Regions from separate parts of the Streptomyces sp. NPDC013455 genome, predicted to be linked through region 1. Evidence: riboswitches for the same ligand, from Rfam matches in the RefSeq annotation. Region 1 holds a riboswitch; each other region holds the start of a gene.
The links. A riboswitch is a leader RNA that binds a small molecule or an ion and turns the genes downstream of it on or off. The one in region 1 is predicted to bind cyclic di-AMP.

Region 1 (4,121 bases):
CGCCGATGCCCGGCAGGCCCTCGCCGACCAGCGGCTGAGCAAGAACCCGGCGCATCACGACGAGCCCGCGCACGCCAAGGGCAAGACCGGCATCCCCGGTGAGCGCAAGGCCGAGCTGATGACGCACCTGCTCAACATCGACCCGCCGGACCACACCCGGCTCAGGAGGCTCGTCAGCAAGGCGTTCACGCCCCGGCGGGTCGCCGAGTTCGCGCCCCGGGTGCAGGAGCTGACCGACCACCTCATCGACCGGTTCGCGAGGACGGGCTCCGCCGACCTCATCCACGAGTTCGCCTTCCCGCTGCCCATCTACGCCATCTGCGACCTGCTCGGCGTCCCGCGCGAGGACCAGGACGACTTCCGGGACTGGGCCGGGATGATGATCCGGCACGGCGGGGGGCCCAGGGGAGGGGTCGCGCGGTCCGTCAAGAAGATGCGGGGGTACCTCGCCGAGCTGATCCACAAGAAGCGCGAGGCGCTGCCCGCCGCGCCCGCACCCGGCGAGGACCTGATCTCCGGCCTCATCCGCGCCTCCGACCACGGCGAGCACCTCACCGAGAACGAGGCCGCCGCCATGGCCTTCATCCTCCTGTTCGCCGGCTTCGAGACGACCGTCAACCTCATCGGCAACGGCACCTACGCCCTGCTCACCCACCCCGGACAGCGCCGGCGCCTCCAGCGGTCCCTGGCCGCCGGGGAGACGGACCTGCTGGAGACGGGGGTGGAGGAACTGCTGCGCTACGACGGCCCGGTGGAGCTGGCCACCTGGCGGTTCGCCACCGAGCCGCTCACCATCGGCGGGCAGGACATCGCGCCGGGCGATCCGGTGCTCGTCGTCCTCGCCGCCGCCGACCGGGACCCGGAGCGGTTCGGTGACCCGGACGTGCTGGACCTCGCCCGCCGCGACAACCAGCACCTCGGCTACGGCCACGGCATCCACTACTGCCTCGGCGCGCCGCTCGCCCGCCTGGAGGGGCAGACCGCGCTCGCCACGCTGCTCACCCGCCTGCCCGACCTGCGGCTCGCCGCGGATCCGGCCGACCTGCGCTGGCGCGGCGGGCTCATCATGCGCGGCCTGCGCAGCCTGCCGGTCGAGTTCACCCCCACCGTCTGAACACACTCGCTCCAGCGGAACATGACACACGTTCAACTCTGTGATCTTCACGTGATCTGTGCGGCATGAACTTGTGACAAGTGATCGTCTGCCTATACGTTCACCCATCAGCGCGGCGACCGGCTCCATCCGCCGCGCCGGTCCTGCTGTCGCTCGAAAGGCTTCTGCATGCTCTCCGGGAACGGCCGACACCGTCGCCCCCGCCAGGCTCCCGCCCTCCTCGTCGCGGCCGGAGTGACCGGCTCCGCCATCGCCATCCCGCTGCTCGGCGCGGCGAGCGCCAACGCGGCCGACGGCACCACGTGGGACAAGGTGGCCGAGTGCGAGAGCGGAGGCTCCTGGAGCGCGGACACGGGCAACGGCTACTACGGCGGCCTGCAGATCTCGCAGGACGACTGGGCCGCGTACGGCGGTACGCAGTACGCGGACAGCGCCGACCAGGCCAGCCGTTCGCAGCAGATCTCCGTGGCCGAGAAGATCCTCGCCGACAAGGGCACCGCCCCCTGGGCCACCTGCGCCCTGCTGTCCGGGCTGACCACGGACTCGGGTTCGGTGGACGTCGACACGGGCGTCGGCGGCTCCGAGGACACCGAGCCCCCGGCCGACTCCTCGACGCCCGCCCCCGAGTCCGACACCTCCGGCAAGTCCGACAGCTCCCACCCGTCCGGTAAGCCGGATCCGAAGACCTCGGACGGCACCGGCACGGGCGGCGACACCGGCACCGGCTCCGGTTCCTCCTCCGACACCACGGCCACGCCGAGCACGGAGCCGGGCGAGGAAGCCGGCACGGCCACCGGCTCCATCGGGACGGACACCCCCAAGTCCGACAAGTCCGCCACGCCGGACCGGGGAAGCGCGCAGGGCGCCGACGGCTTGCCCGCGGCCACCCCGGACCCCGGCCGCGCGGACGATCCCCAGAAGGCCGCCGGTTCCTGGAGCCTGGTCGACACCGGTGCCCTCGCGGGCGGCGGGCGTCACCGGGGTGCGAGCGCGGACGAAAGCGTGACAAACGGTCAGAACGCCACCGCGTCCGGCCGGCACGCCTCCCGCGAACCGGGTACCTACACCGTCCGCCAGGGAGACTCCCTCGCCTCCATCGCCGACTCCCTTGACGTCGACGGCGGATGGCATGCGCTCTACGCCGGCAACAAGAAGGCCATCGGGTCCGACCCGAACCACATCACCGCCGGTCAGACCCTGGAAGTCGAGGACGAAAAGGACGCGGAGTAGGGGCAGTTGACGCCCCACTTAACGCCCTAATGTCCGATTTGGCGAAAGTGTGGGATGAGTCTCAGAAGCCCTGATCGTCTTTGAAATTCCGCGGATCGCGTGTCTACGGTCGAGGCCGCTCGTCACCGCGAGCCCCGGCATCCGCAACGCCGAATCCTGCCAGCGGACGCCCGGGAACAGTCGTCGCGTCAAGCGCCGTAGGCAGGAGCGGGGGACCCAAGGTAGGTGCCGGAACCAGCGGTTGACGCTGGAACCGGCTGGGGGTGAAGCCGCGATCTCCGCGCAAGCGGGACCGCGGCCGGGCAACTCAACCGGCCCGAACCCGACAGCTCACCTCGCAGGCGTCGGTGAGGGGATCGATCCATGCTGTTTACCGGCAAGGGCAAGCACCGTCGTCCGTCCAAGGCCGTCCGCGCCATCACGCTCGCCGGTGTCACCGGCGCCGCCGTCGCCGCCCCGCTGATGGCGGCCGGCAACGCCTCCGCCGCCACCGCCGCCGAGTGGGACAAGGTCGCCCAGTGCGAGTCCGGCGGCAACTGGTCCATCAACACCGGCAACGGCTACTACGGCGGTCTGCAGTTCTCCGCCTCCACCTGGGCCGCGTACGGCGGCACCGCATACGCCCCGACCGCCGACAAGGCCGGCAAGGCGCAGCAGATCGCGGTCGCCGAGAAGGTCCTCGCCGCGCAGGGCAAGGGCGCCTGGCCGGTCTGCGGCACGGGCCTGTCCAGCACCCCCTACAACGGCTCCGCCCCGAGCACCTCCACGGACTCGGGCACCGCCACCCGCTCCACCGACGGGCAGGCCGCCTCCCGCTCCGCCGAGCGTCCGGCCGCGTCCACGGGCAAGACCGTCACCACCCCGACCGGCGAGAAGGTCGCGAAGGGCGACGGCGAGTACAAGGTGGCCGCCGGCGACACCCTCAGCACCATCGCCGACGAGCAGGGCGTCAAGGGCGGCTGGAAGAAGCTGTTCGAGCTGAACAAGAACATCGTCGAGGACGCCGACCTCATCTACCCGGGCCAGCAGCTGCACCTGAAGTGACACCCGGCTCCCACCGGAGCCACAGGGCTCGCACAGGTGTGCGGGCCACGCTGAAGACCCCCGTGCGGGCCACCCCCGTCCCCACGGGCTCCCCGTCCCGGTGCGTGTTCCCCCGTACGCACCGGGACGGGGCTTTTTTGTGTCCGTCCACCCGGAGTCCTTTGTTTCGGACAGAAACAAAAGGTACGGTCAGCTTGTCCACGGGACGGTCGGTCGGTGGCCGACGCCCCCGGGACGGTTAGGCTCTAGGCGCAAGGCACACCAGCCCCGCACTTCCAGCGTCACATCCAAGAAGGAGATGCTCGTGCCGTCCATCGACGTCGTCGTAGCCCGGGAAATCCTGGACTCCCGAGGCAACCCCACGGTCGAGGTCGAGGTCGGCCTCGACGACGGCAGCACGGGTCGTGCCGCCGTTCCGTCCGGCGCCTCGACCGGCGCCTTCGAGGCCATCGAGCTGCGCGACGGTGACCCGAACCGCTACCAGGGCAAGGGCGTCGAGAAGGCCGTCCTCGCCGTCATCGAGCAGATCGGCCCGGAGCTGGTCGGGTACGACGCCACCGAGCAGCGCCTGATCGACCAGGCCATGTTCGACCTGGACGCCACCGACAACAAGGGCTCCCTCGGCGCCAACGCCATCCTCGGCGTCTCGCTCGCCGTCGCCCACGCCGCCTCCGAGGCCAGCGACCTCCCGCTCTTCCGCTACCTGGGCGGCCCGAACGCGCACCTGCTGCCG
Region 2 (4,121 bases), on a different contig from region 1:
CAGTTCTCCCGGCGCACCAGGCCGTCCCGCTCCAGCCGGGTCACCGCGTACGTCAGCCGGCTGCGGGTGATCTTCAGCGTCTCGGCGAGGCCGGTCATGCGCAGCCGCCGGCCGGGGGCCTCGGAGAGGTTGGCCAGCACCGAGTAGAACAGGTGCGGCATGCCGCCCTCCTGCTGGAGCTGCCGGTCGATCGCGTCCTCCAGGAGGCGGGAGGCGGCGATGTAGGCGCGCCAGGCGCGCTGCTCCTCGGAGGTGAGCCAGCGGGTCGTCATGCCGCCAGTGTAAGTTTGCTTCAAAATTGAACCAAGCCGTCCGCCTGCCGACGGTCCACTCAGCGACCGTCCGCCTCCCCAGAGAGGGCGCCGATGCCCCTGCCGTACGTGCTGCTGTCCGCCGCCGTCTCCCTCGACGGCTATCTGGACGACACCGGCCCCGAGCGGCTGCTGCTCTCCAGCCCGGCCGACTTCGACCGGGTCGACGAGGTCCGGGCCTCCGCCGACGCCGTCCTCGTCGGCGCCGGCACCCTCCGCGCCGACAACCCGAGGCTGCTGGTCTACTCAGCCGACCGGCGCGCGGCACGCGTCGCGGCGGGCCGGCCGGAGTACCCGCTCAAGGTCACCGTCACCGCCTCCGGCGACCTCGACCCGGGCGCCCACTTCTGGCATACCGGCGGCGAGAAGCTCGTCTACACCACCGACCGGGGCGCCGAACGGGCCGCGCGGCTGCTCGGGCGCACCGCCGACGTCGTCCCGCTCGGCCCGGCCCTCGACTGGCGGGCCCTGCTGGAGCACCTGCACGACGTGCGCGGGGTCGGCCGCCTGATGGTCGAGGGCGGCGGCACGGTCCACACCCAGCTGCTCCACCAGGGCCTCGCCGACGAACTCCAGCTGGTGCTCGCCCCGCTCTTCGTGGGCGACCCCGCGGCCCCGCGCCTGTTCGGGCCCGGCCCCTACCAGGGCGGTCGCCTGCGGCTGCTCGACACCCGGCGGATCGAGGACGTCGTCCTCATGCGGTACGCGCCCACGGCCCCCGGCACCGGCCCGGCCGCCACCGCCGCCGACCGCCACTGGCTGCGCACCGCGTGCGAGCTCGCCGCGCTGTGCCCGCCCTCGGAGACGGCGTTCAGCGTCGGCGCGGTCGTGGTCGCCGCCGACGGTACGGAGCTGGCCCGCGGCCACTCCCGGGAGGGCGCCGACCCCGTGGTCCACGCGGAGGAGGCGGCGCTGGCGAAGATCGGCCGCGATGACCCGCGACTGCCGGGCGCGACCGTCTACAGCAGCCTGGAGCCCTGTGCCCGCCGTTCCTCGCGGCCCGCGCCCTGCGCCGAGCTGATCCTCGCCGCGGGCGTGCGCCGCGTGGTCACCGCCTGGCGGGAGCCGGACACCTTCGTGACGGCGGCCGACGGGGCGGGGCTGCTGCGCACCGGGGGTGCGCGGGTCGTCGTCCTGCCGGAGCTTGAGGCCCTCGCCAAGGAGCCGAACGCCCATCTGCTCGCCTGAAAAGCACTCAGGGCCGGAATCCACTGGATTCCGGCCCTGAGTCTTCAGTAGCGGGGACAGGATTTGAACCTGCGACCTCTGGGTTATGAGCCCAGCGAGCTACCGAGCTGCTCCACCCCGCGTCGTTGTGTGACCAGCATACGCCATGCGAGGGGTCCGATGCACATCGCTTCCCGCGCCCGCGCCGATCATCACGCACAGTGATCGAAGGGGTGCCGTGCGCTTCAGGTCCGGGTCACCATCAAAACCGTCGATGACTGCTGGCCTGGGGTCAACTCGCCCGTTTTGCAGGGGTCCTGGCCGGTAAGTCCGGGGTTTAAAAAGCTTAACGATCAAGTCGAACGGCTTGGAAAGTGACTGGCAGGTCTATTAACGTTCGATAACGCAGCGCGGTCGTCCCAGCCGTCACAAGAGGCGGCTCCGTGCGCACGCGCCGAATCCCGCAAGGGAGCCGGGGAACCACCACCCTGGGGTGAATCACGCGGATGCGGTCGTGAACTCACGGAGTCCACGACCGGTATACGCGCGTAGGAGACCTTCCTGCTCCGAACCCGTCAGCTAACCCGGTAGGCGGAGGAAGGAAAGGAGCACGCCTGCGTGGCGTCCAACCGGCCTGCCCCAGAAGCCCCGTTCATACCGGCCCAAGCGCCGGCCGAGACCTTCGGCTACGGCGCCTACCGCGCGGAAGAGGGTCCCTGGGAGGAGTGGAACCCCACCGAGGAGACCGTCGCCCCGGTCCGCGGCCGGCACCGCGTCGCCAAGCAGCGCGGCGGCTTCGCGCGCAGCTCCACCGTCCTCGGCGTCGGCGTGATCGCCGCGGTCGGCGCGGGCGGCATGGCCAGCGCCCAGACCGGCAAGCCGCCGGTCTCCATCTCGATGCCCGACCTGCCCTCCGTCGGCTCCCTCTTCGACGACGGCTCCGCCGACGCCCAGGCGGCCGAAACCACCACCACCGCGCTCAGCAGCCTCGGCGGGACCTCGGCCGACACCGAGCACGGCACCGACGCGGGCGAGGCGCTGCGCAACCGGATCATGGCCCAGGCCGAGCAGCAGCAGGGCCAGGCCGAGAGCAGGGCCACCGCCACCGCGCTCGCCGCCGCGGAGAAGCAGAGCGCCGCGGCCGCGGCCGCCGCCGAGAAGGAGGCCGCCGCCAAGGCCGCGGCGGCCAAGGAGAAGGCCGAGGCCGAGGCGGAGGCCGAGGCCGCGAAGGCGGAGGCCGCCGCACAGAAGGCGGCCGAGGAGAAGCGGCTGGCCGAGCTGGCCAAGCAGTACGCCCTGCCGACCTCCTCGTACACGATCACCTCGACGTTCGGTCAGGCCGGCTCCATGTGGTCCTCCGGCTACCACACCGGCCTGGACTTCGCCGCCCCCACCGGCACCCTCGTCAAGGCCGTGCACGGCGGCACGATCACCCAGGCGGGCTGGGCCGGCGCCTACGGCTACCGCACGGTCCTCACCCTCGAGGACGGCACCGAGGTGTGGTACTGCCACCAGTCCTCGATCAGTGTCTCGGTCGGCCAGAAGGTCGGTACCGGCGACGTCATCGGCCGCGTCGGCGCCACCGGCAACGTCACCGGCCCGCACCTGCACCTGGAGATCCACCCGGGCGGCCAGGCCACCGGCATCGACCCGACGGCCTGGCTGCGCGACAAGGGTCTCAACCCCTGAGCCGTCCTGCCGAAAAGGGCGCCGGTGGCGGGATGCGACGACCCGCCGCCGGCGTTGTCATGACGTATGACGTCACTTCGTAAACTCGGCTCTTCCGATCTCGAGGTCTTCCCGCTCTGCCTCGGTGGCAACGTCTTCGGCTGGACCGCCGACGAGGACACCTCCTTCGCCGTCCTGGACGCCTACGCGGCGGCCGGCGGCAACTTCATCGACACCGCCGACTCCTACTCGGCCTGGGTCGAGGGCAATGCCGGCGGCGAGTCCGAGACGATCATCGGCAAGTGGCTGGCGGCGCGCGGCAACCGCGACGACGTCGTCATCGCCACGAAGGTCAGCCAGCACCCCGACTTCCAGGGACTGTCCGCCGCGACCATCAAGGCCGCCGCCGACGCCTCCCTGCGCCGCCTGGGCACCGACCACATCGACCTCTACTACACCCACTTCGACAAGCCCGAGGTGCCGGTCGAGGAGATCATCGGCGCGCTGGACGAGCTGGTGAGGGCCGGCAAGGTCCGGCACATCGCCGCCTCCAACATCACCCCCGAGCGGCTGGCGGCGTCCCTGGACTTCTCCGACCGCGAGGGCCTCGCCCGCTACGTCGCCCTCCAGCCGCACTACAACCTGGTCTCCCGGGACACCTACGAGGGCCCGCTCCAGGACCTCGTCGCCCGCGAGGGCCTGTCCGCCGTCCCGTACTTCTCCCTGGCCTCGGGCTTCCTGACCGGCAAGTACCGCCCTGGTGCGAGCGTCGACAGCGCCCGGGCCGGCAGTGCCGCGCAGCACGCCGAGTCCCCGCGCGGCCGGAAGGTCCTGGCGGCCCTGGACGAGATCGCCGCCGCCCACGGGGCGCCGGTCGCCTCGGTCGCCCTGGCCTGGCTGGCCGCCCAGCCGACGATCGCCGCTCCGATCGCCTCGGCGCGCACGGTGGACCAGCTCCCGGCCCTGCTGGAAGTG
Region 3 (4,121 bases), on a different contig from region 1:
CACATCGTCGGCATCGCCGCACTGCTCGGCGGTTTCCTCACCCAGATGAAGGCGATGGGCCAGGGCACCGCCCGGTTCGTGCCCGGGATGCTGCACGGCGCTCTCACCATGCTGGTCACCGGCGTGGCCCTGGTCGGTCTCAACCAGGCCGACGACCAGCACGTGAACAACATCAAGATCGGCGTGAAGCTGGCGCTGCTGATCGTGATCCTCGGCCTGGTCTACGTCAAGCGCGACGAGGAACGGGTCGACAAGGGCCTCTTCGGGCTGGTCGGCCTGCTGACCACCGCCAACGTCTTCATCGCCGTCCTGTGGACCTGATCCCCGGCGCTCCGGGTCACCCCGGCCGGACCACGCTGTGGACGGCCGGCCGGCCGACGCCGGAGACCGGCTCCTCGCGGACGTAGTCACCCGGCCTCGGGGCGTGGACCATCATGCCGTCGCCCGTGCAGAGTCCGACATGGCTCACGTCGTCGAAGAACACGAGGTCGCCGGGGCGGGCCTCGGCCGGCGGGACCGGGGTGCCGGCGGCGGCCTGTTCGCGCGCGGTGCGCGGCAGGGTGACGCCGGCGGACTTCCAGGCCGCCTGGGTGAGGCCCGAGCAGTCATAGGACCCGGGACCGGCGGCGCCCCACACGCACGGCTTGCCGAGCTGGGCGCGCGCGAAGGCGACGGCCTCCCTGGCCTTGGTCGCGTGCCCACCGGACGGCACGGACGGCGCAGGCGAGGCAGGGGACACGGACGGCGCGGACGAGGCGGGCGGCACGGACGGCGCGGGCGAGGCAGGGGACACGGACGGCGCGGACGAGGCCGGCGGCACGGACGGCACGGGTGGCCTGGACGGCATGGGCGGCGTGGCGATGCCCTGCCCGGTCCGCTGCGACACCTGCCCGGTCCACTGCGGCACCTGCCCGGTCCGCTGTGGCACCTGGGCGGGCCCCCGCGACACGTGGTCGGGCCCCTGCGGCGCCTGGTCGGCCGGCTGCGACATGTGGCCGGTCGGCGGCGTCGCCCGGGTGGTCCGCCGTGACACCAGCACGCGCGCGTGGGCGAGCTTCTTCTGCACGGCCGCCTTGGCCGCCTTCGGGCCGCTCGCAGGAACCTCGGCCCGGCTGCCCGCCACGGCGGTGCTTGCGACGGCGGTGCTTGCGACGGCGGTGCCCGCCACGGCGGAGTCCGGGGCGGCCCCGTGCCGGGCCGGGGCCGCGCCGCGCTGGGCCGGGGCCGCGCCGCGCTGGGCCGGGGTCCTGTCGCCCGGGGTCCTGTCGCCGGGGGTGGTGCCGCGCTGTGCGGGAAGGGCGCGGGTCCTGGCCGCGCGCCGGGCGACCTCGTCGCGGAGCCGCTGGAGACTGTCCGCGCGTCGCCGCGGGGCCTCGGCCGGTTCCTCCCGCCCGGTCCCCCCGGTGCGCTCGGCTTTCCCGGTGCGCTCCGCTCGCTCGGTCCACCCGGCGCGCTCCGCCCGGTCGCCCCGGACGATTCGTTCCTTGCCCGTGCCGGATGTCCCGGCCCCCGACTCCGCCCGGCGGTAGAGGTCGTCGATCTTCCGCTCGACCTCCTCGGCGCTCGGCTTGCCGTGACCGGCCGCGTAGGTGGCCTCGGAGCTCTGGGAGAGCATGGCCACGGAGGTGAGCGCGGCGGTGGCGAGGGCGGGGGTGCGGATGCCCGCTGTCTGAGTACCGCCGGGGCGCGGCTTGCGGTGCGACGCCAAGAGGGGCGACTCCTTCCGTGCTGCCGCCTACCGGGTTAGCTGTCGGGTTCGGGCGGCTGCTTGGAAGGGTTGCCCTACGGCGTCGTCCCGGGCGGGAGTCGGCCGATTCACCCCAGGATCGGTGGGTCCCCGGCTCCGGGCACCGTGCGGGGCGCGCCGGACTCGGCGGAGGCCGCGCGGCCCGGCGACGTTCGCCGGTAGGGGGTCGTGCGGCCTGACGGCAACCTAGCCAACTCGTGTGTCTTCTGTGAAGGTTGGTGCGCAGTATGTCCGATACATTTCCGTGACCTGTCAGAGGTTTCACGACCGCGTCACCGGCTGCTTCCATTGCGTGAGCAAAGGGCGGGGCGGGGCCGGCGTAGAGATCGACTCCTCCGGAAACCGGTCATGTTCCGGGGACGGCGACCGGTTGTCGGTGGGGCGCCCTAGACTCGGAGAGCGATGAGCAGCCTCTTTGACGACAGCTTCCTGGCGGACCTCCAGCCCCCTCGCGGGCGCGAGGAGGAGCCCCCGCCGCCGCCCGAGGACGATCACGCTCCGGAGCCGCTTCCGGACGATCTGTTCGGCGGGAAGTTCGACGTACCGCCGGACAGGGACGCGTACTACCGGGACGGTGCCCCGCGCCCGGTGATCGATGCGGCGGCGCTCCTGGAGGGGCTTAACGACAACCAGCGCGCCGCGGTCGTGCACGCCGGCTCCCCGCTGCTCATCGTCGCGGGCGCCGGCTCCGGCAAGACCCGCGTGCTCACCCACCGCATCGCCCACCTGCTCGCCGAGCGGAACGTGCACCCGGGCCAGATCCTCGCGATCACCTTCACCAACAAGGCCGCGGGCGAGATGAAGGAGCGTGTCGAGCAGCTCGTCGGCCCGCGCGCCAACGCGATGTGGGTGATGACCTTCCACAGCGCGTGCGTGCGGATCCTGCGCCGCGAGTCGAAGAAGCTGGGCTTCACGTCGTCGTTCTCGATCTACGACGCCGCCGACAGCAAGCGCCTGATGGCCCTGGTCTGCCGTGACCTGGACCTCGACCCCAAGCGCTTCCCGCCCAAGTCCTTCAGCGCCAAGATCAGCAACCTGAAGAACGAGCTGATCGACGAGGAGGACTTCGCCGCCCAGGCCGCCGACGGCTTCGAGAAGACCCTCGCCCAGGCCTACGCGCTGTACCAGTCGCGGCTGCGCGAGGCGAACGCGCTGGACTTCGACGACCTGATCATGACGACGGTCAACCTGCTGCGCGCCTTCCCGGACGTCGCCGAGCACTACCGCCGCCGCTTCCGGCACGTCCTGGTCGACGAGTACCAGGACACCAACCACGCCCAGTACGCCCTCGTCCGCGAGCTGGTCGGGACGGGCGAGCGCACCGCCGGGGACGCCGGCACCCCGCCCGGCGTAGACGACCTCCCGCCCGCCGAACTCTGTGTCGTGGGCGACGCGGACCAGTCGATCTACGCCTTCCGGGGCGCGACGATCCGCAACATCCTCCAGTTCGAGGAGGACTACCCCGACGCGACGACGATCCTGCTGGAGCAGAACTACCGCTCCACGCAGACCATTCTGTCGGCCGCCAACGCGGTCATCGAGCGCAACGAGTCCCGCCGCCCGAAGAACCTGTGGACCAACGCCGGCCAGGGCGCCGGGATCATCGGGTACGTCGCCGACACCGAGCACGACGAAGCCCAGTTCGTCGCCGACGAGATAGACCGCCTGGTCGACGCCGGCAAGGCACGCGCGGGGGACGTCGCCGTCTTCTACCGCACCAACGCCCAGTCCCGTGTCTTCGAAGAGGTCTTCATCCGCGTCGGCCTGCCCTACAAGGTCGTCGGCGGTGTCCGCTTCTACGAGCGCAAAGAGGTCCGGGACGTCCTCGCCTACCTGCGGGTCCTCGCCAACCCCGAGGACTCGGTGCCGCTGCGCCGCATCCTCAACGTGCCCAAGCGCGGCATCGGCGAGCGCGCGGAGGCGATGATCGACGCCCTCGCCCAGCGCGAGAAGATCGGCTTCCCGCAGGCCCTGAAGCGCGTGGACGAGGCGTACGGCATGGCGGCGCGCTCCACCAACGCGGTCAAGCGGTTCAACACGCTGATGGAGGACCTGCGCACGATCGTGGAGTCCGGTGCCGGACCGGCCACCGTCCTCGAAGCGGTCCTCGAACGCACCGGCTACCTGGCCGAGTTGCAGGCGTCCACGGACCCGCAGGACGAGACCCGCATCGAGAACCTGCAGGAGCTCGCGGCCGTGGCCCTGGAGTTCGAGCAGGAGCGCGGCGAGGGCGAGCAGGGCACGCTCGCCGACTTCCTGGAGCAGGTGGCCCTGGTCGCCGACTCCGACCAGATCCCCGACGAGGAGGACGGCGACGGCGTCATCACGCTGATGACCCTGCACACCGCCAAGGGCCTTGAGTTCCCGGTCGTGT
Region 4 (4,121 bases), on a different contig from region 1:
GGTGGGGCAGGTCTACGCGGCGGTCGACCAGGACGGTGTGGACGGGCTCACGCTCATCGAGCCCGGCTACCGGATGCCCCATCCGACGCTGCCCGCGGTGCGCGTCGGCCGGCGGGACGACCTGTGGTGCGAGCCGATCAGCAAGGTGCTGTTGCGGCACGCCGAGCTGTCCGACGACGCGTTGGCGGCCGTGGCCCGCGCGGCGGTGGGCCGGCTGGCCACGGTCACCATGTCGGGGCCGGGCACCGTGGAGCTCCAGCCGAGCGGGGTGACGAAGGCGACCGGGCTGGCGCTGGCCGCCGAGCGGCTGGGGATCGCCGCCGAGCGGGCCCTCGCCTTCGGTGACATGCCCAACGACATCCCGATGTTCGCGTGGGCCGGCCGCGGTGTCGCCATGGCCAACGCCCACCCCGAACTGAAGGCGGTGGCCGACGAGATCACCTCGTCGAACGAGGACGACGGCATCGCCGTCGTCCTCGAAAGACTGTTCCCGACCGGCTGACCGGCTGACCGGCTGACCGGCTGACCGACGACTGACCGGCTGACCGGCGGCTGACCGGCTGATCAGCAGCCGTCGATCGGCGGCCGGTCAACGGCCTCCACCGGCCGGCCGGCGTGCCCACGCCGTCCCGTCGGCACGCCGGTCCGCCGGCTGTCAGTACGCGCCGAACACGTTGTCGATCGAGCCGTACCGTGCGGCCGCGTAGTTGCAGGCGGCGGTGATGTTCGCGACCGGGTCGTAGATGTTGAACGACGTTCCGGCGACGTGGTACGCGTTGAACGTCGGGTCGATGACCTGGAGCAGGCCCTTGGACGGGATGCCCTTGGCGGCGTTGGAGTCCCACAGGTTGATGGCGTTCGGGTTGCCCGAGGACTCGCGGATGATGTTGCGGTAGATGCCGTTGTAGGTGCCCGGGATGTCCTTCTCCGCCATGATCGCGAGCGACTCGCGGATCCAGCCGTCCAGGTTGTTCGGGTACCCGGCGAGCGTGGTGGCGGCCGTCGTGGTGCCGGAGGCCGCGGAGGCGCTGGTGGCGCCGACGAGCGGCAGGGCGACGGTGGCGACGCAGGCACCGGCGACGGCGAGGGTACGGACGAGGCGGCTGTTCCGGGTGCGGCGGGGCTGAGCGGCAGCAGACATGGGGGGTTCCTCTCCGACGCCTGCGAGGTGAGCTGTCGGGTTCGGGCGGGGAGGCGCCCGGCCGCGCCCTGGAGGAGGCACGGCTTCACCCCGAGCCGTGCCGGTCGGCGTGTGCCGTCCGGCCCGGCGGCTTACCTGGGTCCCCCGCTCCTGCCGTACGAATGAGTTCGTCGATGGGTAATGCGGGCGGCGGCAGGATTAGGCGTCCGCCCGACGGCCCGGAACGTATGCGAGAGCACATGTCGGGAACAAGTACCCGATTCATGCAACGTGCCATTTGACCTTGATCGACGCCGTATGGGGTACTTGATCCTTTGCGGTCGCCAACCTCCAACTCCCCGGCGGTACAAGGGGAAGGAGGCGTTCCGGCAGGGGGGTGCCAGGCGGGGGCGCGTGACCCAATTCACGAAATGGCAAACTGCTGCAAAACAGACATGCAGGATTAGGCGGATGAGAGGGATTAACGCCTGAAGTCGGGGTGATGCGGAACTCGGGGAGAGGTGCGCGGAGGTTCCGGCAGAGTGTCCGCATTGGGATTAAGCAGATAAATGTCCGTTATTACCATCCGATCGAAACCATGCCGGTCATGATCTGATACCGCCCGGGCTGGACCGGTGGGCGCTATCGGTGATCGAAACAGGACCGGATACGCTGACTTGAGTGATGGCAGCGACCTATCGACAAACCGTGTAATCGCCAGCAGACACCAGCAGACAGGAGACCCCTCGTGACCGTCGTCGGGCCGTTCGGGCTGAGCGTGCGGGACCAGGCTCTGGAAGCCGATGTCCAGGCCGGATTGACGGCTGTCGAGGAAGGCTTGCTCGAGGCCACCAAGAGCGAGGTGCCGTTCATCACGGAGGCCGCGCAGCACTTGGTGCGGGCCGGAGGGAAGCGGTTCCGCCCGCTGCTCGTGATGCTCGCGGCCCAGTTCGGCGACCCCTACGCGCCGGGTGTCGTGCCGTCGGCCGTGGTCGTGGAGCTGACCCACCTGGCCACGCTGTACCACGACGACGTCATGGACGAGGCCGCCGTGCGACGGGGCGTGGAGAGCGCCAACACCCGCTGGGGCAATTCCGTAGCGGTCCTCACCGGCGACTTCCTCTTCGCCCGCGCCTCCCAGATCCTCGCCGACCTCGGCCCCGAGGCGGTCCGGGTACAGGCCCTCGCCTTCGAGCGGCTGGTTACCGGCCAGATCCTGGAGACCGCGGGCCCCTCGGACGGGCGCGACCCGGTCGAGCACTACCTCGACGTGCTCGGCGGCAAGACGGGCTCCCTGGTGGCGGTGTCGTGCCGGTTCGGCGCGATGATGTCCGGCGCCGACGAGACGGTCGTCGACGTGCTCACCCAGTACGGCGAACGCCTCGGGGTCGCCTTCCAGCTCGCCGACGACGTCCTGGACATCGCCTCCGACTCCCACGAGTCCGGCAAGACCCCGGGCACCGACCTGCGCGAGGGCATCGCGACCCTGCCGGTGCTCCGGCTGCGCGAGCGGGCCGCCCGGCTCGGGCTGGCCGAGGACATCGCACTGTGCGAGCTGCTGGACTCCGACCTCAGCGACGACGCCCGGCACGCCGAGGCGCTGACCGCGCTGCGCGCCCACCCCGCGCTGGAGCAGGCCCGCCGGGACACCATCCGGTACGCGGAGGAGGCGCGCTCCGCGCTGGCCCCGCTGCCCGAGTGCGACGCCAAGGCGGCCCTGACGGAGCTGTGCGACGCGGTGGTGCACCGCGCCGGCTGACCCGGCCGTACCCCCTTACGGCGGTGCCATCCGGTACGACCCCTACGGGTCGGAGGAGAAAACGCCCCTGTGTGTCATACCGCAGGCGTACCCGCAGTTGGCTCCGAGGTCTGACGCTTGCTCACGGCCGATTTGGTCAGATGGGAACCACGGACACCACCACTCCTCACCGATTCGGGTGAGAATGGCGGCACAGGTGGACCAGCGTGAGGACAGCCGCCGCCGACGACGGAGGTAAGGCACACATGGCACCGTACGAATCCGACGACGCAGTGGACGCCGCGCGGGACGCAGCCCCGCGCTCCGGCCGGCGTAAGGCCGCCCGGTACGCCGTCCCGGTCGCGGTGGTGGGGGTGGCGGCGGCCACGATCGGGCTGGTCCCGGCGCTCGCCGACTCCGGCGACCCCGACCTCCCGAAGATCACCGCCGAGCAGCTCATCGAGAAGATCGCCAAGTCGGACGTGCAGCAGCTGTCCGGCACGGTGAAGACGAGCACCGACCTCGGCCTGCCCGACCTCGGCGGGCTGGAGGACGGTCTGGCCTCCAGCGCGGGGCAGGGCTCCGGCGACGGGTCCTCCGCCGACCCGCAGGCCAAGCTCACCGAGCTGGTTTCCGGCACGCACACCCTGCGCGTCGCCGCGGACGGCCCCGACCGGCAGAAGCTGTCGCTGCTGGAGAGCGGCGCCGAGTACAGCCTGATCCACAACGGCAAGGACGTCTGGGGCTACGACAGCAAGAGCAACGAGGTCTACCACTCCACCACGGCCGGCTCCGGCGAGGACCGCGCCGCCGAGCCGCCCGCCACCCCGAAGGACTTCGCCGACGAGGCCCTGAAGTCGGTGGACGACACCACGTCCGTCACCGTCGACGGCACCGCCCAGGTCGCCGGACGCGACGCCTACAAACTGCTGATCCAGCCCAAGCAGTCCGGCACCACGGTCGGCGCCATCAGCATCGCCGTGGACGCGAAGACCGGCCTGCCGCTGAAGTTCACGCTCACCCCGAGGAGCGGCGGCGCCGCCGTCCTCGACGCGGGCTTCACCCAGGTCTCCTTCGCCAGGCCGGCCGCCTCCACGTTCGACTTCACCCCGCCCAAGGGCGCGAAGGTCACCGAGGAGGAGGACGGGGCCACGGCGCGGGAGCACACCCCGAAGCACGGCGAGGACCTCGCCGAGGGCCTGACCGGGCTGAACGTCCTCGGCAAGGGCTGGACGTCCATAGCCGCCTTCGACACCGGTGCCG

Region 2: another riboswitch for cyclic di-AMP. It lies ahead of ABZ576_RS29220 (M23 family metallopeptidase); the one in region 1 lies ahead of ABZ576_RS06245 (transglycosylase family protein).
Region 3: another riboswitch for cyclic di-AMP. It lies ahead of ABZ576_RS18540 (NlpC/P60 family protein); the one in region 1 lies ahead of ABZ576_RS06245 (transglycosylase family protein).
Region 4: another riboswitch for cyclic di-AMP. It lies ahead of ABZ576_RS17695 (transglycosylase SLT domain-containing protein); the one in region 1 lies ahead of ABZ576_RS06245 (transglycosylase family protein).

The regions. Positions count from the first base shown of each region.
Region 1 is NZ_JBEYCX010000002.1:474,475-478,595, forward strand. It holds gene ABZ576_RS06235 (cytochrome P450) at 1-1,114, shown strand, start outside; gene ABZ576_RS06240 (transglycosylase family protein) at 1,283-2,344, shown strand; cyclic di-AMP (ydaO/yuaA leader) riboswitch at 2,528-2,703, shown strand; gene ABZ576_RS06245 (transglycosylase family protein) at 2,708-3,388, shown strand; gene eno (phosphopyruvate hydratase) at 3,693-4,121, shown strand, end outside.
Region 2 is NZ_JBEYCX010000023.1:21,169-25,289, reverse strand. It holds gene ABZ576_RS29235 (MarR family transcriptional regulator) at 1-272, opposite strand, end outside; gene ABZ576_RS29230 (dihydrofolate reductase family protein) at 366-1,499, shown strand; tRNA gene ABZ576_RS29225 (tRNA-Met) at 1,548-1,621, opposite strand; cyclic di-AMP (ydaO/yuaA leader) riboswitch at 1,921-2,089, shown strand; gene ABZ576_RS29220 (M23 family metallopeptidase) at 2,097-3,167, shown strand; gene ABZ576_RS29215 (aldo/keto reductase) at 3,234-4,121, shown strand, end outside.
Region 3 is NZ_JBEYCX010000010.1:170,324-174,444, forward strand. It holds gene ABZ576_RS18535 (hypothetical protein) at 1-321, shown strand, start outside; gene ABZ576_RS18540 (NlpC/P60 family protein) at 338-1,708, opposite strand; cyclic di-AMP (ydaO/yuaA leader) riboswitch at 1,717-1,886, opposite strand; gene pcrA (DNA helicase PcrA) at 2,150-4,121, shown strand, end outside.
Region 4 is NZ_JBEYCX010000010.1:2,224-6,344, forward strand. It holds gene ABZ576_RS17690 (HAD family hydrolase) at 1-502, shown strand, start outside; gene ABZ576_RS17695 (transglycosylase SLT domain-containing protein) at 656-1,141, opposite strand; cyclic di-AMP (ydaO/yuaA leader) riboswitch at 1,146-1,324, opposite strand; gene ABZ576_RS17700 (polyprenyl synthetase family protein) at 1,869-2,879, shown strand; gene ABZ576_RS17705 (DUF2092 domain-containing protein) at 3,125-4,121, shown strand, end outside.